3 regions of the Bradyrhizobium ingae genome follow, and region 2 is predicted to be linked to each of the others. Evidence: predicted binding sites of a transcription regulator. Region 2 holds the regulator's gene; each other region holds the start of a gene.
The links. Region 2 encodes LexA, which represses DNA repair genes until DNA is damaged. Its sites were predicted from a motif close to TGTTCNNNNTGTGTTCNG; they were not measured.

Region 1 (7,823 bases), on a different contig from region 2:
CTTCAAGATCAAGATTGCCGACAAGAGCGAGCTCGGCGGTCTCATGGACGAGGCCGCCTACAAGGCGCACACGGCGTAAAGCGAGGACCAATGATGACCGCGCACCGCAAATCCAACGGCGACACCGCCTCTTTCGTTCGCCGCCACATCGGCCCCTCCGCACGCGATGTCGCGGCGATGCTGGACACCGTCGGCGCAAAAAGCATGGACGCGCTGATGGCGGAGACGCTGCCGGCCTCGATCCGGCAGGCAGCTCCCCTCGATCTCGGCAAGCCCTTGAGCGAGACCGAAGCGATCTCGCATATGGGCGAGCTTGCAGCCCAGAACCAGGTGTTCACCTCGCTGATCGGCCAGGGCTATTCAGGCACGATCTTGCCCGCGGTCATCCAGCGCAACATTCTGGAAAATCCCGCCTGGTACACGGCCTACACGCCCTACCAACCCGAGATCAGCCAGGGCCGGCTGGAAGCTCTGTTCAACTTCCAGACCATGATCTGCGATCTCACCGGGCTCGATGTTGCCAATGCCTCGCTGCTCGATGAGGCGACGGCTGCGGCGGAGGCCATGGCGCTCGCGGAGCGGCACTCGCAGGTGAAAGCGCAAGCCTTCTTCGTCGACAAGGACGTGCATCCCCAGACCCTCGCGGTGATGCGCACCCGCGCCGAACCCCTGGGCTGGAACCTGATCGTCGGCGATCCCCTCACTGATCTCGACAAGACCGACGTGCTTGGCGCGCTGCTGCAATATCCGGGTTCGTCGGGCGCAGTGCGCGACCTGCGGCCGACAATCGCGACGCTGCGCGCCAAGGGCGCGCTCGCGATCGTTGCCGCCGATCTGCTGGCGCTGACGCTGCTCGCCTCGCCCGGCGAACTCGGCGCCGATATCGCGATCGGCTCGGCGCAGCGCTTTGGCGTGCCAATGGGCTACGGTGGACCGCATGCGGCGTACATGGCGGTGCGCGATGCGCTGAAGCGCTCGCTACCCGGCCGCATCGTCGGCCTCTCCGTCGACTCGCGCGGCGCGCCGGCCTATCGCCTCGCGCTCCAGACTCGCGAGCAGCATATCCGCCGCGAGAAGGCGACCTCCAACATCTGCACCGCGCAGGTGCTGCTCGCGGTGATCGCCTCGATGTACGCCGTCTATCACGGCCCCGAAGGCCTCTCGCAGATCGCTCGCACGGTGCATCGCCGCACCACCGTGCTGGCCGCGGGCCTGCGCAAGCTCGGCTTTGCGCCAGCTTCCGAAAACTTCTTCGACACGGTCGCCGTGGACGTCGGCGCGAAGCGCGGCGAGATCGCAGAGCGCGCGGCATCCGAGAAGATCAATCTCGGCCTTGGTGATGGTGCCCTGCGCATCGCGCTCGACGAGACCACGACGCCGGCCACGATCGAGGCCGTCTGGCGCGCGTTCGGCGGCAAGCTCGCTTATGCCGAGATCGACGCGACCACGCGCGAGGCGCTGCCTGACGCGTTGAAGCGGACGACGCCCTTCCTCACCCACACGGTGTTCCACGCGCACCGCTCGGAAACCGAGCTGCTGCGCTACATGCGCAAGCTCTCAGACCGCGACCTCGCGCTCGACCGTGCGATGATTCCGCTGGGCTCGTGCACGATGAAGCTGAACGCGACCACCGAGATGATGCCGCTGACCTGGCCGGAGTTCGGCAACCTGCATCCATTCGCGCCAAGCGAGCAGGCACGCGGCTATCACGCGCTGTTCGCGCGGCTCGAAAAATGGCTGTGCGACATCACCGGCTATGACGCGATCTCGCTGCAGCCGAATTCCGGCGCGCAAGGCGAATATGCCGGGCTGCTTGCGATCCGCGGCTATCACGCAGCGCGCGGCGAAAGCCACCGCAAGGTCTGCCTGATCCCCTCCTCCGCGCACGGCACCAATCCGGCCTCGGCCGCGATGGTCGGCATGGAGGTGGTGGTCGTCGCCTGCGAGAAGAACGGTGACGTCGACGTCAACGATCTTCGTGCAAAGGCCGAGAAGCACTCGAACGATCTCGCCGCCATGATGATCACCTATCCCTCGACGCACGGCGTGTTCGAGGAGCACATCAGCGAGATCTGCGACATCGTGCATGGCCATGGCGGCCAGGTCTATCTCGATGGCGCAAACCTGAACGCGCAGGTCGGCCTGTCACGGCCCGGCGATTACGGCGCCGATGTCAGCCATCTCAATTTGCACAAGACCTTCTGCATCCCGCATGGCGGCGGCGGCCCCGGCATGGGCCCGATCGGCGTGAAGGCGCACCTTGCGCCGTTCCTTCCAAGCCATCCGGAGAATCGCCATCCCGCGACCAGCCCGGATACAACGGTCGGCCCGGTCTCCGCCGCACCGTTCGGCTCGGCCTCGATCCTGACCATCTCCTACATCTACATCCTGATGATGGGCGGCGAAGGGTTGAAGCGTGCGACCGAGATCGCGATCCTCAATGCCAACTATGTCGCGGCACGTTTGGATGCGCATTTCCCGGTGCTCTACAAGAACGCGAAGGGTCGCGTCGCGCACGAATGCATCATCGACCCGCGACCGCTGAAGACGACGAGCGGTGTCACCGTCGACGACATCGCAAAGCGGCTGATCGACTACGGCTTCCATGCTCCGACCATGAGCTTCCCGGTCCCGGGCACGCTGATGATCGAGCCGACCGAGTCGGAATCGAAGGCCGAGCTCGATCGCTTCTGCGACGCGATGATCGCGATCCGGAAGGAAATCGCCGAGGTCGAAGGCGGCCGCTTCAAGATCGAAGCGTCGCCGCTGCGCCATGCGCCGCACACCGTGCACGACATCGCCGACGACGACTGGAAGCGCGCCTACACCCGTGCTGAGGGCTGCTTCCCGGCCGGCACCTCTCGCACCGACAAATACTGGTGCCCGGTGGGCCGCGTCGACAACGTCTATGGCGATCGCAACCTCGTGTGCTCGTGTCCGCCGGTGAGCGACTACGCGCAGGCCGCGGAGTAAAGCTTACGGCGCAACCAGCGAACGGCTTTGCGCATCCCAGCGCCACAGCCGTTCGTTGGTCAAGAGTGTGCCGCCCCACCAGCGCCGAATCGGATTGTGGCGGCGGAAATCTTCCCGGCCTTCAACGACCGATCGACCAAATTCGGTTAGCGACAGCCGACTCCGGCGATAAGCGGCGTTGCGACCTCGCGCATCATGCGGGGCAAGCGTCGCGAGTTTCGGATCGAGACCCGCGATCGCCGGCATCGGGCCGGACCCAAGCCCTTCGAGCAGCGGGCCAAGCTCCCACTGGTCGAATACGCGCGTTTCGAGCGACCCGCCCGGCTGAAACAGCTCCTTTGTGCGATTGTACCCCCTCGCAATCAAATCGAGGAGCCGCGCTTCCGTCGCACCCAGCCCGGTCATTGGTGACGGCAGTTCTGCCAGCAATTCTTCCATCGCCGGCTTCAGAAAGGGCAAGCTGGGGAAATCCCTGCCGAGCAATCCGAAACAAAGCTCCGGCGTTGGTGCCCTGTAGGCCTCCCAGGCGATGCGCGCGACCTCGAAGTCACGCTCCGTGACGCTGAATTCTCGCAGGGTAGGGTCGCGAAGCCGAGCGCCGTCTGCTCCGAACAGATCGAAATCGATGAGTCGCAGTTTGAGACGCCCTACCGCGTATGGTTTGGAGCGGAGATAGTCGAGGATCCAGAAGAGCTGCAATTGATTGTTCGGGCTGGAATCGAACCACAGTTCGATTAGCTCGACGCCGTAGGCCTCGCAGAAATGGACCAGTCCGAGTTCCTTGTGCGCGAGACCGCTCTGGGACGATCGGCCAACAAGATCGGACCAACGCACCTCCGGATCGCCTCTAAAAAAGCCTCCCGTGAGGTATTTCTCGAGGTGGTGCGACGTCGGCAGCGGGCCCGAGACGAATCGAAAGATCAGCGGCACGACCATGTCGGCGCGATCTGCGTAGGTGAGACCAACGCCGGACGAACTGGTCAGAATCATACGCTTCATCGCGGACGCGCCCACCCTCACGCAGAAACGAAACGGGCACCGAAGACGTCGGCAACTCAACGTCCTCAGCGCCCGCTCCTCGCGAAACTCTATTCGGCTAAGCGCTACTCCTCCGTCGGCTCCTCGCCGTCGGCGTCGCGCTCGGGATTGCCGGCGAGAATCTGCTCGGCGATCAGGCCGGAGTTCTGGCGGATCGCCATTTCGATCTTGGCGGTGACGTCAGGGTTGGCCTTCAGGAACGCCTTGGAGTTTTCGCGGCCCTGGCCGAGGCGCTGGCTGTCATAGGAGAACCAGGCGCCGGACTTCTCGACGATGCCGGCCTTGACGCCGAGATCGAGGATCTCGCCCATCTTGGAGACGCCCTCGCCGTACATGATGTCGAACTCGACCTGCTTGAAGGGCGGCGCCAGCTTGTTCTTCACGACCTTCACGCGCGTGGTGTTGCCGACGACCTCGTCGCGCTCCTTGATCGCCCCGATGCGGCGGATGTCGAGGCGGACGGAGGCGTAGAACTTCAGCGCGTTGCCGCCGGTCGTGGTTTCCGGCGAGCCGTACATCACGCCGATCTTCATGCGGATCTGGTTGATGAAGATCACCATGGTGTTGGACTTGTTGATGGAGGCCGTCAGCTTGCGCAGCGCCTGGCTCATCAACCGCGCCTGGAGACCGGGCAGCGATTCACCCATCTCGCCTTCAAGCTCGGCCTTCGGCACGAGTGCTGCGACCGAATCGATCACCATCACATCCACCGCGCCCGAGCGCACCAGCGTGTCGCAGATTTCCAGTGCCTGCTCGCCGGTGTCGGGCTGCGAGATCAGGAGATCGTCGATGTTGACCCCCAACTTGCGCGCATAGACCGGATCGAGCGCGTGCTCCGCGTCGATGAAGGCGCAGATGCCGCCCTTCTTCTGCGCTTCCGCCACCGTGTGCAGCGCCAGCGTGGTCTTGCCCGAGGATTCCGGCCCGTAGATCTCGACGATGCGCCCCTTGGGCAGACCGCCGATGCCGAGCGCGATATCGAGCCCGAGCGAGCCGGACGACACCGCCTCGATGTCCATCGAACGGTCGCTCTTGCCGAGCTTCATCACCGAACCCTTGCCGAACTGGCGCTCGATCTGAGAGAGCGCGGCAGCCAGGGCTTTACTCTTGTCCATGGAAGATCCTTCGACGATACGCAGGGCAGTGGCGGACATCTGATCGTGCTCCTTATGGCGGGGATTCGGCGTTGCTACAAACGATTGGCGAGGCGGCTCGGCGATAAAAGTACCGTACACCGTTTGTTCCAGGTTCGCAATATGTTCTTTTTCCCGTCTGGGGACGATCCGTATTTAACCCCCCGTGTCGTAAGCCGATTTTCGGCGTGTCCTAATTCGTTCTTCACCCGCCAAGCTCTGTTCATGACCGCTGTTCGCGGTTGCCACCATTAGGCCAAGTTCTGTTCATGCCTCCGATGAACTAGACGCTCCCGCCTAGTCCAAACGAGGTAGCCTGTTTCGTATAGGGAACAATTAGCCTGGTTGCGCGTCGTTTTGGGCCCCCAGCCGAAAGGTGCCCCCCCGACTGCTGGAGGAAAACCCTATCAAGCGGGTTGGCGGCCCCCCGTTGGGGCCGTTTAAATTCAAGAAGATAAGGCCGCCTCAGTTGGCGGCCGCTTTCGTCTCATGACGTCCAACCACCCGGCGGCGGGCGCCGCGCAAGGCCAAGACGGTTTGGGGCTCTCACCAAGATGCGTGAAAACAACCCCATGCAAAGTAGCCGGCCATGAAACGAGCCCACGAAACGGGCCCATGAAACGGGCAAGGCCGCCTCGTCCGGCGGCCTCTTCTCGTCCCGCGTGCCGGCCTACAGCACGGCCAACAGAATGAGTCCCACGACCAGCACAACAAACCCCATCGCCGTCGCAGCGGCGAATGATCGCTCTACATTATCCATATGCCACCCCTGATCGGCGGGCCACGTTCCCCCATGGCGTCGCCGAACGCGCTGAGTCTCCTCAATCGCTGTGTCGTAATTTCTGCGAGTGGGTGTCGGAATTGGGACGGGATTGGTCCCTGAGATGGCAACGCGACCTGTCCGCATTCAGGCTCGAAGAGCCGATCGCCGAGGCCGGCCTGTAAGCTCCTTGTAAGCTGCGCGGGTTAACCTCGCTTGGCTACGGTGTTGCAGCCCAGCACCTCAGCCTCCAATAACCTTCTGCCCCGCCCGGCTCTCCCCTGGCGGGGTTTTTTTCGAGGTGCTCAATCCCAGAGTTGGCGCGCCAGCCGCAGCGAGAAGGATCTCATCGAAGGTATGGCCAGAAGGACGACTGGCAACGCCGAGGCCCATGCGATCAGCCCGAACGCGAATACGAAATGGCTGCAGCGATGGAGCAAGGCACTTGCCGCAGGCTCATCTCATCGCGCGATGCGAGCCGGGCGTCAGCGGCGGCGCAGCGGATGGATCGCCGCCACAGCCTGACGGCTGTTTCGACAGTCCCTCGAAGCGCCAGAAGGTGATCACACTGGTCTCGCCGCATTGCTCGCAAGCAAGCGTCTCCTCGCCGAGGCTGTAGCGCCCGCGCCTGAAGACCGCAGGTGATGCCGGCTGCCTGCAATGCGGACAAACCAGCGAAAAATTTCGCGCATCCCAGCGCAACACGAGGTTACGAAGCCAGCCCACGTCATCCTCTTTACGAGGTAGAGTTTCTTACGAGGTCAAGTTGGCGAGTACAATATATTGAAACCTGGCGTTGTCATGTGCGACCAAAGACGTTGTCATCATGGAACTAACGGCCAGTCCCATCAGCGTGTTTTTCGCAGAAGGCCGTCAGGCAGTTTGCTTTCGCGTATGGCATTTTGCGCGCCATCGCTTTCACACAGCATAACGTTCATGAAAAAAGGCGCGTGGAACCCGTGGTTCTCCGGCCATGAACAAAGTTCCTGCTCGGCCGTGACCGGGCAACGCTCGGTCAATTCGGATAGTTGCTCCGCCCGCCGTCCCTGTCGTGCATTTGAAGTATGCGGACGAAATCCGCCATGCTCGAACGGTCGTCGCCCTCGCTTGCGCGCAGGTTGTAGCCGTCTGTCTCGGGTCGGCCGCGCTGCCAGACCCGCTTGAGGAGGTCGACGATAACTTTCATGGAATCCGAACGCGTTGCCGCGCCCGCCGAGGTTTGAGCCGAATACTCTGGGTGAATTCTTGCCGAACCAATGCGTGAGTCGCAGACTGGTTCCTTATCGCCTGCCGGAATTTGCCCGCCCGTTTGCGGGGGACGCCTTTCGCTGCGTCACTTCGGCTGCTCGCGCGGATGATGATTTCGTTGCATTGTCCGCGACTTAGCGGCAAAATTTCATGGGCAGCGGGAATATTATGACGTTCAACATGTTACGTTAATCATAGGTGAATCGTGGAGGTAGGCCATGAATCACAGGGGCATCGAGTTCACTGTGGCCAAGACGGCGACGCAAGGCGTCTGGCAATGGCAATTCCGCATCGGTGAAACGGTCAAGACCGGCAAGACCGAGACCAAGATCGATCTCCTTGCCATCCGTCGCGTGCAGTTGCGTATCGACCGGGAACTCAAGGCTATCGATCGCAAGACGGCGTGAGCCGATCGTGACGATTATCATCGGGCCGGCCTTGCGCCGGCGCGCCATCCGGTCGGCAAGATCCCGCGGGCGAAACACCATGCCGAAACTCCTTCAAGCCCCTGCCCCTCGAATATAGGGAGATTGGAGGCCGAAGAGGAGTCCGGCTGGTCGTAGCACTCAGTTGGCGGTCGACCCGGTCTTGGGCTTCTTGGCCGCGGCAGAGGCCTTCGGCGCGGCTGCGGTCTTTGGCGCAGCAGTCTTGGCTGGATCGGAGCGCATGGC
Region 2 (7,823 bases):
CGCGATGATCGTGCTCGCGGTCGCGCCGGAGGCCCTGGTGCATCCGAGCTTCCAGATGTCGTTTGTGGCAACGCTTGGTCTGGTCGCTATGGTGCAGATCGGCATGCCGAACCTGTTGGCCTCGCCGGATCATTCCACGACTGCGCGTATCGCGCTCTGGGGTGGCCGCGAGCTCGTCATGCTGCTGATGGCCTCGCTGATCGCAGGGCTTGCGACCACGCCCTATGCAGCCTTTCATTTCCACCGCGTCACGCCCTACGGCGTGCTCGCCAATCTCGCGGCGATGCCGGTGGTTTCCGCGTTGGTGATGCCCGCCGGCCTGCTCGGCTTGATGGCAGCGCCGTTCGGGCTGGATGGCGTGTTCTGGTGGCTGATGGGGATCGGCATCGACTGGATGGTCGTTGTGACGCGCTGGGTCGCGGCATTGCCGGGCGCGGTTGGCCGCGTCACCGCGTTCGGGACCGGTCCGCTGATTGCCGCCAGCTTCGGCCTTATCGTGGTGGGCCTGTTGCGCACGCCACTGCGCTGGACGGGCGCCATCGTGCTGGCGCTTGCAATTGGCTGGGCGCTGCACGTGCGCCAGCCCGACGTTCTGATTGCAGGCGACGGCCACAGCGTCGCGGTGCGCGGCAGGGACGGCCAGCTGCACCTGATCCGAACCGGCAAGGACAATTTTCTTCTCAAGGAATGGCTTGCGGCCGATGCCGATCCGCGCAGTGTGACTGATGCGTCGCTCACCGACGGTGTCTCATGCGACGAGGCCGGCTGCGTGGCGTCACTCGCCGATGGTCGTCTGGTTGCGCTCCCGCTGCGTGTCGATGCGCTGGCGGATGATTGCAGCCGCGCCGCGCTGGTCGTGACTGCAAAGCCTGCAGCAATCGATTGCGCGGCGATGGTCGTGGATCGCGACCGCCTGAAGACACAAGGTGCCCTTGCGCTCTCGCGCGAGGGCGACGGTTTCACGTTGCAAACGGTGAAAGCAAGGGGCGCAAACCGCCCTTGGTCGCCGGCTGGGGCCGGCGATAGCGATTTCGAGCTCAACCTCGCACCGCGGCCGGCCACTCCGCGCAGCAAAGATGCTACGCCGTCGGAGGCCGACCTGCAGGCCGAGGAATGAAGACGCGTCAGCCGATCGGCAGGCGCGTCGTGGGCGTCGGGGTCGTGTGCTGTTCGACGGCGGGCTGCTCTGTCTTCTCGCCGAGCGGCTGCGTCACCGGCAACTGCAGAACCGTGGCACGCTGTCCTTCGACGAGCTGCGTCACCAGCACGTAGTTGCCGTCTGGGAATTCGATCGCATCATGATGACGATCGGGAATGTGCGGATCAACCTTGCCGAATTTGCCGACGCGCGAATTGACGGTGCGCGTCCAGATCCAGCGATTGTCGTAGCGGACGTTGTCGGCGAAGGCGAGCTCGGTGCCGGGCAGGAGGCAGACGGCAACCGAGAGATCGCGCTCCGACGCAAATCCACGCGTCGAGGTGCCGCGGAAGGTTGTCGTGACGATCGTCTCGCCGACTTGAGCGGGGCGGGTCGCAACGGCATGCAGGCTGTAGTCACACATCGAAGTGCTCCTCATGCGAGATAGCCGGTCCGCGCCCCCCGGAGGCGCAGGCCTCTATCAGAGTGGAAGCCTTCGAGTGTATCGCGTTTGTGGGCAAATCTGCGGCCCGACTGCGCGCCGCCCGATCACTTTATCTTTCCCGGCAAACCAGGAACAAAGCCTCTCGCTACTAGTCTATCTTGGTTCACACCATTCACTCGCACGAGTTTTCATCAGCGGCCGGCAGGAGCGGAGTACCCCGAAGAAGGACAGCTCGCCCTGCGGCGCAGGTGCGATCGCATTGTTGGCGTTGCGGCATGGCGCACTGGTCGCCGCGTGCTCCGTCTTGCGGACGGAATGGTGGTGTTGCGCTGCGTCGCTCGTGGATGTCGAGCGATCAAGGCCGCCGAGATCACGCTCAAAATCTCTATCGCCGGGCTGTTTCCCTGCATCATAAACAGCGCCTTCGCGCCTGCGGTGCTCGAGGATCTAGCTCTGCGCAGGCGCGTGACAATCGCGTGGAGAAACGAAAACGCCGTCGTCGCGGAGCGGACAATCCATCCGCGCCGTCTTGTCGATCGATCACCGGCCGGCCGCCGGAGAGGGCAGTCAGTACTTCCGGTACAGGCCGATCAGCTTGCCCTGAATCTTCACCCGGTTCGGCGGCAGGATGCGCACCTCATAGGCGGTGTTGGCGGGCTCCAGCGCGATCGACGCGCCGCGGCGGCGGAAGCGCTTCAGCGTCGCTTCCTCGTCGTCGATCAGTGCCACGACGATGTCGCCGGTATCGGCAGTCTCGTTACGCTGGATCAGCGCCATGTCGCCATCCAGGATCCCGGCGTCGACCATCGAGTCGCCGCGTACTTCGAGCGCGTAGTGCTCGCCCGAGCCGAGCATGTCCGGAGGGACGCTGATGGTGTGGCTGCGGGTCTGTAAGGCCTCGATCGGCGTGCCGGCCGCGATCCGTCCCATCACGGGCACGGCGACCGGACGCTCGCCGTCGTCAACCGGAGCGCTTGTGCTTCGTACCTTGCCGAGATTGCCTTCGATGACGCTCGGCGTGAAGCCGCGGCGGCCGGCACCTGCGGCCTGAAGTTCGGGCAGCTTGATGACCTCGATGGCGCGCGCGCGGTTGGGTAGGCGGCGGATGAAGCCGCGCTCTTCCAGCGCGGTGATCAGGCGGTGGATGCCCGACTTCGAGCGCAGATCGAGCGCGTCCTTCATTTCGTCGAAGGAGGGCGGCACGCCGCTTTCCTTGAGGCGCTCACTGATGAACCGCAGAAGCTCGTATTGTTTGCGCGTTAACATCTTGACCAAGTCCCCCGGTTGACGTCGTTCGATTCCGAGACGCAAGATTCAGCAGAACCCGCTAGATGCTCGAAACAAATCATGAACGGACACTATATGTTCGATATGTGTTCCGCAACCACTTAATTTTGTGTGAACGCCGCCAAGGTTCGCGCCACGGACGAATCAGATTGCGTTCACACGGGAAGCCGCAACACCTCGCAAGGCGTGCCTGCTTCGGCTTTCGGTGCGAACGGCGCCCGCACGAGAAGTCCCTGTGCCATAGCGAGATTCGCAAGCAGCGAGGAGTCCTGGTGGTTGACGGGAACGGCCACGAGCGTGCCGTCCTCGCGCTCCTCGAGCCGGGCGCGCAAGTAATCCTCGCGGACGTCGTTAGGCCCGACGTCGCGCCCGAGCACGGCGCGCTCGCGGCGGTGATGAACGCGAGAGCGGCCAGCAAGAGCGCGAATCAAGGGCACCATGAACAGGAAGCCGCAGACATAGGACGAGACCGGATTGCCGGGCAGGCCGATCACCCGCATCGCGCCGAGATGGCCGTGCATCATCGGCTTGCCTGGCCGCATCGCGATTTTCCAGAACGCCATCTCGAAGCCTTCGGCTTGAAGCGCCGGCCTGACCAGATCGTGGTCACCGACAGAAGCCCCGCCGGTCGTGATCAGGATGTCGGCGCCGCTCTCGCGGGCCCGGCGGATGCCGGCGGTGGTCGCCGCAACGGTATCGGCGGCAATGCCGAGATCGATCGTTTCTGCGCCCTCGGCCCGCGCCAGCGCGTGCAGGGCGTAGCCGTTGGAAAAAACGATCTGGCCCGCGGCCGGCGTCGAGCCCGGCATCACCAGCTCGTCGCCGGTCGCGAGAAGCGCGACCCTTGGCCGGCGGCGGACGGCAAGCTCCGGATGGTTCATGCCGGCGGCCAGTGAGAGGTCGCGTTCGGTCAGCCTGGCTCCCTGTCGCAGGAGCACGTCGCCCTCGCGGAAGTCGACGCCGGCGGGACGGATGTGCCGTCCGGCGATCGCTGCCTCCTTGATCGTGACGCGCTTGCCGTCAGCGACCGTGTCCTCCTGAATCACCACCGCATCCGCGCCGTCGGGCACCACGCCGCCGGTGAATATCCGCACCGCCTCTCCAGGGCCAACCGATCCCGCGAACGGCCGCCCGGCCGCGACCTCGCCGATCACGGTGAGCTCTGCGCCTGCCGCTGCCGCATCGGCCGCGCGCACCGCATAGCCGTCCATCGCCGACATCGCCTGCGGCGGCTGCGTACGCCGCGCCGCGACGTCGTGCGCCAGCACGCGATGGTAGGCCGCATCCAGCGCGACCATCTCCTCCGCCACGGGCGCGACGCCCGCAAGCACCGCGGCAAGCGCGTCGGACACCGGCATCAGGGCCACGGGCAAAACTCCTGCTGGGAGAATAATAATGACAGGTCGCGTTGCGTTCTAGCCGAGTGCGCGCATCGAGGCAAAAGGAGGGGGATCCGGAGGCGGAGACGAATTATCCCTCCGGCAGCAGAGGCCGAGGTGCCCTTTGGGACAATATCGTGCCGTCCCGCTTCGGGCTCAGACTTGTTGAGCGCCACTGCATGAAGGCGCGTCAGGAGACGTCCGGGAGAACCCTGATGGCAGAGACTTCAAAGCTGTCGGTTGAAAAGGCGCTCGAGAAGCTGCGCGGCGATGAGCCGCCGAAATCGAGGAGCGCAAAGCTTGACGAGGAGATCGAAGCGCTCAAGGAGAAGACGAACCGGATGCGCGCACAACGGCAGCGTCTCGATCGGCCCCAACCCAAGCGCAGTTGAGTGTGCTTACCTTGGTCGCCGCGCGATCGTCTCGATGACGAAAAAGACCGGAATGACGGTGGCCAGACATGCCACTGCGACGACCAGGCTCACGGCTAGCATCAGGTGGCTCCCGTTTTATTGTCCGGATCGACGTCCGGCGCCTTCAGGCTGTGATCCGTCTCGGGCAGGGGATCACCCTGCGATTTGAGATCCGCCGCCTTGCTGACCAGCTTGGCGGAGAGCTGTGAGTTCGACGTTGACTTGGCGAACTTGAGAAGGATGGAGGCTTGCTTGTTGAAGTAGGTCTTGCCCAACACGATCACGCGTCCGTTGTAGAGAATCCCAACGGGCATATGACTCTCGACGCGCTGATCCGTTCCGGGAACTCTGTACAAAAATACACAGAGTGAGTTGGTTCCACATTTTACTCGAAAAGTTCCTCGAGGCGCATGGAACCGAGTTCTGAGCTACCGCGGCAATATGGGCGTTCTTTTCACAGTCCCAGGGCCTTCAGCGCCTCACTGACGTCGCGAGGCGACGTCACGTGAACTGCGGTCAGCCCTCGTGCCCGCGCGCCTTCGACGTTTTCCGCGAGATCGTCGAAGAACACGATTCGCTGCGCCGGTACGCCGATCGCGGCAACGACATGGTCGAAGGCTTCCGCATCGGGTTTGCGCAGGCCGATGCTGGAGGACAGATAGAGCTCGCGGAAATGGCCAAGCAGGTCGGCATACTCCTTCGAGAAATATTCCACATGCGGCCGATTGGTGTTGGAGAAAACGTAGAGCGGCATGTGCTTCGCGGCACGCGGCAACAGGTTTGCGATGTCGGGCATCTCGCCCGCGAAGATCGCATTCCACCCCTCCAGGAACTGAGCGTCGGAGATTTCGATCTCGAGCGAGCGCCGCAGCGAGTCGAAATAGGCCTCGTCGCTGATCTTGCCGACCTCGTGCAGCCGATAGGCTTCGCTGTCCCGCACATAGCGCGCGACGATGGCCTGCGGTTCGCAGCCGGCATGTCCCGCCCAGCAGGCAATCGCCTTGGAGAAGTCGATGTCGAGCACCACGCGACCGAGATCGAACAGAAGCGCATCCGCGCAGCCGGGAGAGAGGAGGGAGGTCATTGCATCCTTTCAGTAGCGGTAGGGCTCGATATCCAGCAGTGGAAACGCGCTGAATACGTTTGGTGCGTTGGTAGCGGTCGCCGCATGCAGGCACGATGCGTTCACCTCGGCAAACGAAGTGGACCCGAGCAGCCCGAGACAGCGCAGCACTTCGTCTTCCAGCAGCTCCAGCATCCGCGTGATACCGGCTTCGCCGGCCGCGGCCAGGGCCCAGCACTGCAGGCGCCCGATGCCGACGATATCTGCGCCCATGGCGATCGCCTTGACGATATCGGTGCCGCGACAGAAGCCGCCATCGACCATGATCTTCGCGCGACCCTTCACGGCATCGACGATCTCCGGCAGCACATGCATGGTGCCACGGCCGTGATCGAGCTGGCGGCCGCCATGGTTGGAGACGTAGATCCATTCGACGCCATGGTCGAGCGCGATCAGCGCATCCTCGGCCGTCGCGATGCCTTTGATGATGAGCGGGATCTTGAACTTGTCCTTGATCAGCTTCACCGTCCGCCACTCCAGGCCCTTCTGGTAGTCGCCGCCGGTGGCGCGCAGCCGGCTCTCGCGAACATAGCGCTTGGCGATGTCGCGTTCGCGACGGCTGTAATGGGCGGTGTCGACCGTCAGGCAGAATGCGGCGTAGGAATTTTTCACCGCGCGGGCGACGACATCCTCGACGAAGGCGTCATCGCCACGGACATAGAGCTGATAGAAGCGGAGCGCATCGGGAGCTGCTTCCGCGGTCTTCTCGAGGCCCGGGTCCGACACCGAGCTCAGCATATGCGCCGCGCCGAAGGCGCCGGCACCGCGTGCAACCGAGGCTGCACCGTGCGGATCGAAGATTTCGAGCGCGCCGACCGGCGCCAGCACGACCGGCAGGCGCATCTTGCGGCCGAACTGCTCGACGGAACCGTCGACGCTGCGCATGTCGCGCAGCACCCGCGGGCGGAAGGCGATCTCGTCCAACGCCATGCGGTTGCGGCGCATCGTGGTCTCGGTCTCGGCGGCGCCGATGATATAGTCCCAGGCATTCTGGTTGAGGTTGGAGCGTGCCTTGCGGATGAATTCGTGCAGGTTCTGGAACGGCTCGTCGCTGGCGCCGAGTTCGACGTTTCGTTGGGGACGGATGCGGGGCGCTTCGTTCATTGTTATCCTCCCGAGAATTTGAAGCCGTATTCCATCGCCTAACCGGTTCGGCGCGCCAAAACCATCCCAAAATCGCATAGCTTGAACGCGTGGCCGGACGGGGCGATTCCCGCCCGGCGCGAAACCGGCCGGCGCACGTTGCCAAAAGTTTAGGCTGGGACGAAGCGATTCTTGCCGGATGCGAGCCCGACGTGGCGGACCGGCCTTGAAGAAAACAGAATGGTATTGTGAGACACGGGCTGGATCGCCATTTGCATGGCGGCTCCCAACCGCCAGCGAAAAGGCCAATCAATCCATGCGGAAAACCCTGCTGTTCCCCCTCGGCGCGCTGACCGGCGCGTGTTTGACTCTGCTGGCGACCTCTCCGCAAGGCGGGCACTGGGTGGCAAGAGCGGCGGCGGGCGCGGATGATGCCTATTCGCAACTGAACCTGTTCGGCGAGGTGTTCGAGCGGGTCAAGGCCAGCTACGTCGAGAAGCCCGACAACGCCAAGCTGATCGAGGGTGCCATCAACGGCATGGTGACCTCGCTCGATCCGCATTCGCGCTACATGAACGACAAGGCCTGGACCGAGATGCAGGAGACCACCTCCGGCGAATTCGGCGGGCTCGGCATCGAGGTCACGATGGAGGACGGCCTCGTCAAGGTCGTGGCGCCCATCGACGACACGCCGGCTTCCAAGGCCGGCCTCTTGTCCGGCGACCTCATCAGCAAGATCGATGGCGAGGCGGTGCTGGGCATGACGCTCGAGCAGGCCGTCAACAAGATGAAGGGTCCGGTCGACACCAAGACCAAGCTCACCATCGTGCGCAAGGGCGCCGACGCTCCGCTCGACGTTGCAATCACGCGCGAGATCATCCATGTGCGCCCGGTCCGGTTCCATACCGAGGGCGGTGATATCGGCTATATCCGCGTCACCTCGTTTAACGAGCAG
Region 3 (7,823 bases), on a different contig from region 2:
GAGGTGAGCGGGCTGCCGAGGCTCCCTTAGTCGGCGAGCGTCGGCCGCTCGTCGACGCGCCTAAGGTCTCCAAACGGAGTTCTCGCTCCAGCCCAGTTCGGCGAACTCGGCCGCCCGGAGCGGCGCTTCTCCTTCAGCGAAGAACTCGTCGAGTTGCGGCGGCGCGATGTTGGTTTCGGACAGCATGGCATGCGCCTGCCCCCGATGATGAATCTGGTGCTGAAACAGATGCATCAGCAGCCGGTCACGCCGCTCGGTCTGCACGTTCGTGTCGCGGTTGACGCGGACCGGAACGTTTAGAAGCTCGGGCGTGAGTGCATCGCAGACGGCGATCAGACGCTTGTCCATTGCGGCCTGTGCTGGCTTCAACTCGGAAAGGGACGGGAATGGCACCTCGTTCTCCCAGGCGCGCGGCCCGAGCCAACCACCCTCAAGCGCGTCGATGTAGAAGAGGTCGATGACGTAGATGTGGTTCAGTGTGCGCTGCACGCTCGGAAAGAAGCCGGCCCGTGCGGCTTCGAATTCGGACTGGCTCAGCTTTGCACAGGCGGCGAGCAGTCGATGGTTAGCCCAGGCATTGTTGTGAGCAAAAGCACGGTTGGTTTGCACGATGCCGGCTGGCATATCGGTTCTCCCTCCAGCCCGAGCGAAGGCCGATCCGGTCCGGCGATCGAGCAGCCGGGCTAAGCAATATGCGGTGGCGCAAATCGGATTCGATCGAAGGTCCCGGATTTGCTCTTTCCGTCCACCAACTCATGCGGTCCGGTGACCTATTCCGCCGCCTCGCTCGCGCTGCTCGCCTTCCTCGGCTTGCCTGCCTTCTTCAGCACCGGCGCCAAAAACTTGCCCGTGTAGCTCCGCGGCGCTTTCACGATATCTTCCGGCGGGCCCCAGGCGACGATTTCGCCGCCGCCGTCGCCGCCTTCGGGGCCGAGGTCGATGACCCAGTCTGCGGTCTTGATGACTTCGAGATTGTGCTCGATGACGACGACCGTGTTTCCTTGCGCGACCAGCTCGTGCAGCACCTCCAGCAGCTTCTTCACGTCGTGGAAGTGGAGGCCTGTTGTGGGCTCGTCCAGGATGTAGAGCGTGCGGCCGGTGGCGCGCTTTGACAGCTCCTTCGCCAGCTTGACGCGCTGGGCTTCGCCGCCGGACAGCGTAGTGGCCTGCTGGCCGACATGGATGTAGTCGAGTCCGACGCGGTGCAGCGTGTTGAAGGTCTCGCGAACGCGTGGCACGGCCTTGAAGAACTCGGCGGCTTCCTCGACCGTCATGTCGAGAACGTCGGCGATGCTCTTGCCCTTGAACAGGACCTCCAGCGTCTCGCGGTTGTAACGCTTGCCCTTGCAAACGTCGCAGGTGACGTAGACGTCGGGTAGGAAGTGCATCTCGATCTTGATGACGCCGTCGCCCTGGCAGGCCTCGCAGCGGCCGCCCTTGACGTTGAAGGAGAAGCGGCCGGGCTCGTAGCCCCGAGCTTTCGCCTCGGGTAGGCCGGCGAACCATTCGCGGATCGGCGTGAAGGCGCCGGTGTAGGTCGCAGGATTCGAGCGCGGGGTGCGGCCGATCGGCGACTGGTCGATGTCGATGATCTTGTCGATGTGCTCGAGGCCCTCGATGCGGTCGTGGGGGGCTGCGCCTTCGCTGGCGCCGTTCAGCTTGCGGGCGATGGCGCGGTAGAGCGTGTCGATCAGCAGCGTCGACTTGCCGCCACCGGAAACGCCGGTGACGCAGGTGAACAGGCCGAGCGGGATCTCCGCCGTGACGTTCTTCAGGTTATTGCCGCGCGCGTTCACCACCTTGATGGTGCGGCGATGGTTCGGCGGACGCCGGTCCGGCACCTCGACCTCGAGCTCGCCGGTGAGGTATTTGCCGGTCAGCGATTTCGGGTTGCGCATGATCTCGGCGGGCGTGCCTTCGGCGACGATGTGGCCGCCATGCATGCCGGCGCCAGGGCCGATGTCGAGGACGTAGTCGGCGAGGCGAATGGCGTCCTCGTCATGCTCGACAACGACCACGGTATTGCCGAGGTCACGCAGGCGCTTGAGCGTATCGAGCAGGCGCGCATTGTCGCGCTGGTGCAGGCCGATCGAGGGCTCGTCCAGCACGTAGAGCACGCCGGTCAGCCCCGAGCCGATCTGCGAGGCCAGGCGGATGCGCTGGCTCTCGCCGCCCGACAGCGTGCCGGAGGAGCGCGAAAGCGTCAGATAGTTGAGGCCGACGTCGAGCAGGAAGGTGAGGCGCTCGCGGATTTCCTTGAGGATGCGGCCCGCAATTTCGTTCTGCTGCTTGTTCAGCGCATCAGGGACTCCCTCGAACCATTCGCCGGCACGCTTCACCGAGAGCTCGGAGATCTCGCCGATATGCTTGCCGCCGACCTTGACGCAGAGCGCCTCCGGCTTGAGCCGAAAGCCCTTGCAGGCCTCGCAGGGGACGTCGTGGAAATACTTCGCCAGCTCCTCGCGCGCCCACTCGCTCTCGGTCTCGCGATAGCGGCGATTGATATTGGTGATGACGCCCTCGAACGGCTTCTTGGTGTCGTAGGAGCGTACGCCGTCTTCATAGGAGAACTTGATCTCGTCCTCGCCGGAGCCATGGAGGATCGCGTCTTTCGTCTTCTTGGGCAGATCCTTCCATTTGGTGGTCAGCGTGAACTTGTAGTGCTTGCCGAGCGCAGTCAGCGTCTGAATGTAATAGGGCGATGACGACTTGGCCCAGGGCGCGATCGCGCCCTTGCCAATCATCATCTCCTTGTCGGGGATGACGAGGTCCTCGTCGACATGTTGCTCGACGCCGAGGCCGCCGCAGGCAGGACAGGCGCCGTAGGGGTTGTTGAAGGAGAACAAGCGCGGCTCGATCTCGGGGATGGTGAAGCCGGAGACCGGACAGGCGAACTTTTCCGAGAACAGGATGCGCTCGGGCCCGCTCTTGTCGTGGATCTTGGCGGTCTTCTTTTTCTCTTTTTCTTCCGCGGGCGCAGCCGCCGGCGCGTCGGCGAACTCGACGACGGCGAGGCCCTCGGCCAGCTTCAGCGCGGTCTCGAAGCTTTCGGCGAGGCGCTGGCCGATATCGGCGCGCACCACGATGCGGTCGACCACAACGTCGATGTCGTGCGGGAATTTCTTGTCGAGCGTCGGCGCTTCAGCGAGTTCATAGAACGTGCCGTCGATCTTGACGCGCTGAAAGCCCTTCTTGAGCCATTCGGCGAGTTCCTTCCTGTACTCGCCCTTGCGGCCGCGCACGACCGGGGCGAGCAGATAAAGGCGGGTGCCCTCGGGGAGCGCCAGCACGCGGTCGACCATCTGCGAGACGGTCTGGCTTTCGATCGGCAGGCCGGTCGCGGGGGAATAGGGCACGCCGACGCGCGCCCAGAGCAGGCGCATGTAGTCGTAGATTTCGGTTACCGTGCCGACGGTCGAGCGCGGGTTCTTCGAGGTGGTCTTCTGCTCGATCGAGATCGCCGGCGACAAGCCGTCGATCTGGTCGACGTCCGGCTTCTGCATCATCTCCAGGAACTGGCGGGCGTAAGCCGACAGCGATTCGACATAGCGACGCTGGCCTTCGGCGTAGATGGTGTCGAAGGCGAGCGAGGATTTTCCAGAGCCGGACAACCCGGTGAAGACCACGAGCTTGTCGCGGGGAATCTCGACGTCGATGTTCTTGAGGTTGTGCTCGCGCGCGCCACGGATCGTAATTGCGCGCAGGTGTGATCCCGCGTTCTGTTGTTGGCGCTTCGCCTTGATCACTTCGTCCATCCCAGTGGTCCCCGAGGAGATTCCCACGCCGCACGGCTCGCGCCGGCGTTCAGGCGCGCCTCGCCCGGAACCGGGGATGGACGCCATGTGGGTAAGTCGCGAACGTAGGAAGAACGAGCGGAGATTTCCAGAGCGAGTTACGAATCGTCAACGATTTGTTGGCGCGCTGGCGGCACCTGGCAGCAGGTCTGCAGGCCGAATCGCCGGAACAAACAAAAGGCCGGCGCGAGGCCGGCCTTTCCGTCGAGATTTATCTGCGACGATCAGTACTTCGCGACGACCGGGCCGCCGAAGCGGTAGTTCAAGCGAACCGTGGCCAGGTCGACGTCCTGCTTGATGGTGTCGATACGGCTGGATGCGAGCGTGGTCGCCGGGAACGAGATGTCGCGGTGGCCCAGGAACAAGTGGTCGTATTCGACCGCAACCGACCAGTTCGGCGCAAAGCCGAATTCGATGCCGGTGCCCACAGCAGCGCCCCAGCGCGACTCGCTGGCGCTGTCGAATTCGGAGCCGTCGGCGACCAAGGTGCCGCGGTACTTGTCGTGGACGACGGCCGCGCCGCCCTTCACGTACCAGAGGACGTTGCTCCAGGCATAACCAACCTGGCCCGTGATCAAGCCGATCGCGTCGATCTTGGTGTTGTTGGCACCGAGGCCACCCAACACGAGGCTGACATTCGAGCCCTTCAGATCGGCCCAGTTGCCCTGGCCTTCGATACCGAACACCCAGTTCGAGGCCTGCCAGCGATAGCCGAGTTGGCCACCGACCACCGCGCCCGACGCATTGTGGCAGCCTTCGGCGACCGGACCGCCCGGCACGCCGGCAACGTTAATTAGATCCCAGCAAGTGTGGCTCCAGCCGCCGCCGGCGTTGAGGCCGAGGTAGAAGCCTGACCAGTCATAAACCGCCGCGACCACAGCCGGAGCCTTGGTGTAGGGGCGGGCCGCCAGATCGGCAGCCATGGCCGGGGCGAACGCGCTGAGTGCGAACAAACTGGCCGAAGCCAACAAAACCTTCTTCATCTTCTTAATCCCAGTCCCAGTTTTTTGCCTTCCGTGCGGGGAAGGACAGCGGACGCTGCGGTCCAACTGATGTCGTGCATACACCAGTGAAGCCGCAAGTTGTGTGCCCGAGATGCCACACCACCCGGAAAACGTGTGAGCACGGCTGACCTATACCCGCCGGCTGTACCCGGGCAGCAAAAAGGCCGGCGCGAGGCCGGCCTTTTCAACAGAAAGAGATTTGGCGAAGATCAGTACTTCGCGATCAGCGGGCCGCCCCAGCGGTAGTTCAGGCGGATGAGGCCCATATCGACGTCCTGGCCGATCCTGTCGCTTCCGGCCGGGAGGCCGGCGGTGTCCGTGAAGCCGAGGGTGCGATGGCCGAGGAAGATATGGTCGTATTCGACGCCCACCGACCAGTTCGGCGCGAAGCCGAATTCGAGCCCGGCGCCGACCGTTCCGCCCCAACGGGTTTCGCGGGCCGAAGCCAGCAGCGCGCCGCTCGGAATGTCGAAGATGTCATACTTGTCGCCGACAACCGCACCGCCGCCCTTCACGTAGAACAGCACGTTGTTCCAGGCGTAGCCGATCTGGCCGGTGATCAGACCGAAGGAGTCGATGCGCGAACGGTTGCGGTCCGTCGGGAAGACGGCGCTGGTGTTGTCGCCCCGGAAGTCGGCCCAGTTGCCCTGGCCTTCGAAGCCGAACACCCACTGGCCGGACTGCCAGCGATAGCCGAGTTGGCCGCCGATCGTGCCGCCGGTTGCGTTATGGCAGCCTTCACCCACGAGACTGCCGGGAACGCCGGTCACAATGCCCGTGCTGTCCACGAAGTCCCAGCACTTGTGGGCCGAGCCGCCGCCGCCGTTGATGCCGATGTAGAAGCCGCTCCAGTCGTACACCGCGGCGATCGCTGGGGGCGGAGCCTTGACGTATGGACGTGCAGCGAGATCCGCCGCGCTCGCCGGAGCCGACAGGCTCAGCGCAATTGCCCCAATGGCCCCCACCAAAATCTTCTTCATTTCTGTCCCTCCGGCTGTGCCGCTTCTTTGATCCCCGAAGCGGTCAATCAGGCGCGACGCCCAATGAATTGATGTCGCGCCAAACCTAGTCTGATTTGGAGGTAGAGTCCGTCTCCCAAAAGCAACAGTCGCGAGCGAACTAAGCGGTTCCTAAGTTAATGAATGTTAAGCGGTATTTCCGTCCGCGGGAACCCAAAAAAGTTCCATGCGGTTCCGTTTATTTGTGAGGTCTACAACCTGATGTTGCGGCCTCATCGTAATACCGCCTACGCAGGAACAAAGCTGGAACATTGTTCGCCCCGGTGCTATATATGGGGATAACCTGCGGGACCGCGGGCTAGGCCAGGCGTGCGAGCGTATAGGGTCGCATCCGGCAGGCGGCAGCGAGCGGTTTCGGCACGGCTCCGGCTTTTTTCGGACAATTTCGCAGTTTGGAGTGGAGAGCGGCGATGGCGGGAAGCATCAACAAGGTCATTCTGGTCGGCAACCTCGGCAAGGATCCGGAAATCCGCCGCACCCAGGACGGGCGAGCGATCGCCAATCTGAGCATCGCGACGTCGGAGACCTGGCGCGACAAGGCGACCGGCGAGCGCAAGGAAAAGACCGAGTGGCACCGCGTCGTGATCTTCAACGAGGGGCTCGCGAAGGTTGCCGAGCAGTACCTGAAGAAGGGCGCCAAGGTTTACGTCGAAGGTGCGCTCCAGACCCGCAAATGGACCGACCAGAGCGGCGCCGAGAAATACTCGACCGAGGTTGTGCTGCAGGGCTTCAACTCCAACCTCACGATGCTCGACGGCCGTGGCGGCGGGGGAGGCGGCAGCTTCGGCGAGGAGCCGGGTGGCGATTTCGGCTCCTCCGGCCCGGTGAGCAGCGCACCGCGCCGCGCAGTTGCCGCAGGCGGCGGCCGCAACAGCGATATGGACGACGACATTCCGTTCTGAGGCTTGCCTGCTTAAGGCTTGGGAACAGCCGCGGCGGGTCGGGACAGGAAACGGCCGGCTCGACTTTCGAGCATCCGGATCAAGACGGGATCCATGAATTCATAGTCGTCAGGAATGTCGAGGCAGATGACTCGCTTGCCATTCAGGCTGGATCGGAATTTCCGGTTCAGCTTGTTACGGTGGGTCTTCTCCATGACGAAGATGATGTCGGCCCATTCGACCTGTTCGGTCGACAACAGCACGCCCGCGTCGTTCGAGATGCCGGCCGAGTCGGTCTCGATGCCCGGCCAGGTCGAAAAGACTTGCTCGGCGGTAGGGCTGCGCAGACGATTTGCGCTGCAGACAAACAGGACATTGGTCACTTTACCGCTCCAAGGAAGTGCCGCGCTCGCGTGAAGTGGCAGGATTGCTTACCAATTCGCGGATCGCGCACGGTTTTTCGAGCTGATCTCATGTGTTGCCTCAAGCCTTTGACGGTGCGCGATGTGAATGGTATTAACTTTATGTTAAGCCTATTTACATCACAGATTCCCGGCCAGAGGGTACGCCACATTGAGCTTCGCGCCATTGCTTGAAGCGGCTCCAGCCATTCCGCTCCACGCCTTTGCGGCGATGGCGGCCTTCGTGCTTGGCGTCGTCCAGTTCGCGGCTCCCAAGGGCACGCTGCCGCACCGCACGGTCGGCTGGATCTGGGTGGCGCTGATGGCGGTCGTGGCTGCGTCGTCGTTCTGGATTCACCAGATCAGGCTGGTCGGGCCGTTCAGTCCGATCCATCTTTTATCGATCTTCACGCTTATAATGCTGCCGCTCGCGGTGTGGCGGGCGCATACCCATCGCGTCGCCGATCACCGGCGCATCATGATCTTCATGTTCGCCGGCGCGCTGGTGGTCGCAGGGGTGTTCACGCTGCTGCCGGGACGCATCATGCATCACGTGATATTCGGCTCGTAAGGCGGGGTTCCGCCGCTCCCGCTCCGGGCTCTCCCGACAAGGCTTCGCGGTAGCCGTAAGTCGTTGGAAGAATAGGCGGAAAAAGCGCTTCAGGCGGCCTCCGCGAGGGTGGTTATCAGGCCCTCGATGCGCTATATGATTCCCGGACAAAAA

Region 1: a site for LexA is predicted at 5,258-5,275, ahead of recA (recombinase RecA). Genes of this name have one in related genera too.
Region 3: a site for LexA is predicted at 3,854-3,871, ahead of uvrA (excinuclease ABC subunit UvrA). Genes of this name have one in related genera too.

What each region holds. Positions count from the first base shown of each region.
Region 1 covers NZ_JBVUBB010000012.1:144,902-152,724, forward strand. Annotated here, with positions in the region: gene gcvH (glycine cleavage system protein GcvH) at 1-79, shown strand, start outside; gene gcvP (aminomethyl-transferring glycine dehydrogenase) at 94-2,973, shown strand; gene ACV1FX_RS19660 (hypothetical protein) at 2,977-3,909, opposite strand; gene recA (recombinase RecA) at 4,077-5,165, opposite strand; gene ACV1FX_RS19670 (hypothetical protein) at 6,361-6,630, opposite strand; gene ACV1FX_RS19675 (hypothetical protein) at 6,920-7,090, opposite strand; gene ACV1FX_RS19680 (hypothetical protein) at 7,371-7,559, shown strand; gene ACV1FX_RS19685 (lysozyme inhibitor LprI family protein) at 7,719-7,823, opposite strand, start outside.
Region 2 covers NZ_JBVUBB010000004.1:388,685-396,507, reverse strand. Annotated here, with positions in the region: gene ACV1FX_RS09070 (ComEC/Rec2 family competence protein) at 1-1,117, shown strand, start outside; gene ACV1FX_RS09065 (hypothetical protein) at 1,125-1,562, opposite strand; gene lexA (transcriptional repressor LexA) at 2,151-2,849, opposite strand; gene ACV1FX_RS09055 (molybdopterin molybdotransferase MoeA) at 3,026-4,237, opposite strand; gene ACV1FX_RS09050 (hypothetical protein) at 4,465-4,641, shown strand; gene ACV1FX_RS09045 (hypothetical protein) at 4,743-4,976, opposite strand; gene ACV1FX_RS09040 (HAD family hydrolase) at 5,117-5,746, opposite strand; gene ACV1FX_RS09035 (alpha-hydroxy acid oxidase) at 5,756-6,889, opposite strand; gene ACV1FX_RS09030 (S41 family peptidase) at 7,185-7,823, shown strand, end outside.
Region 3 covers NZ_JBVUBB010000021.1:69,124-76,946, forward strand. Annotated here, with positions in the region: gene ACV1FX_RS26330 (DinB family protein) at 61-624, opposite strand; gene uvrA (excinuclease ABC subunit UvrA) at 771-3,755, opposite strand; gene ACV1FX_RS26340 (outer membrane protein) at 4,019-4,777, opposite strand; gene ACV1FX_RS26345 (outer membrane protein) at 5,008-5,778, opposite strand; gene ACV1FX_RS26350 (single-stranded DNA-binding protein) at 6,228-6,719, shown strand; gene ACV1FX_RS26355 (low molecular weight protein tyrosine phosphatase family protein) at 6,731-7,081, opposite strand; gene ACV1FX_RS26360 (DUF2306 domain-containing protein) at 7,272-7,670, shown strand.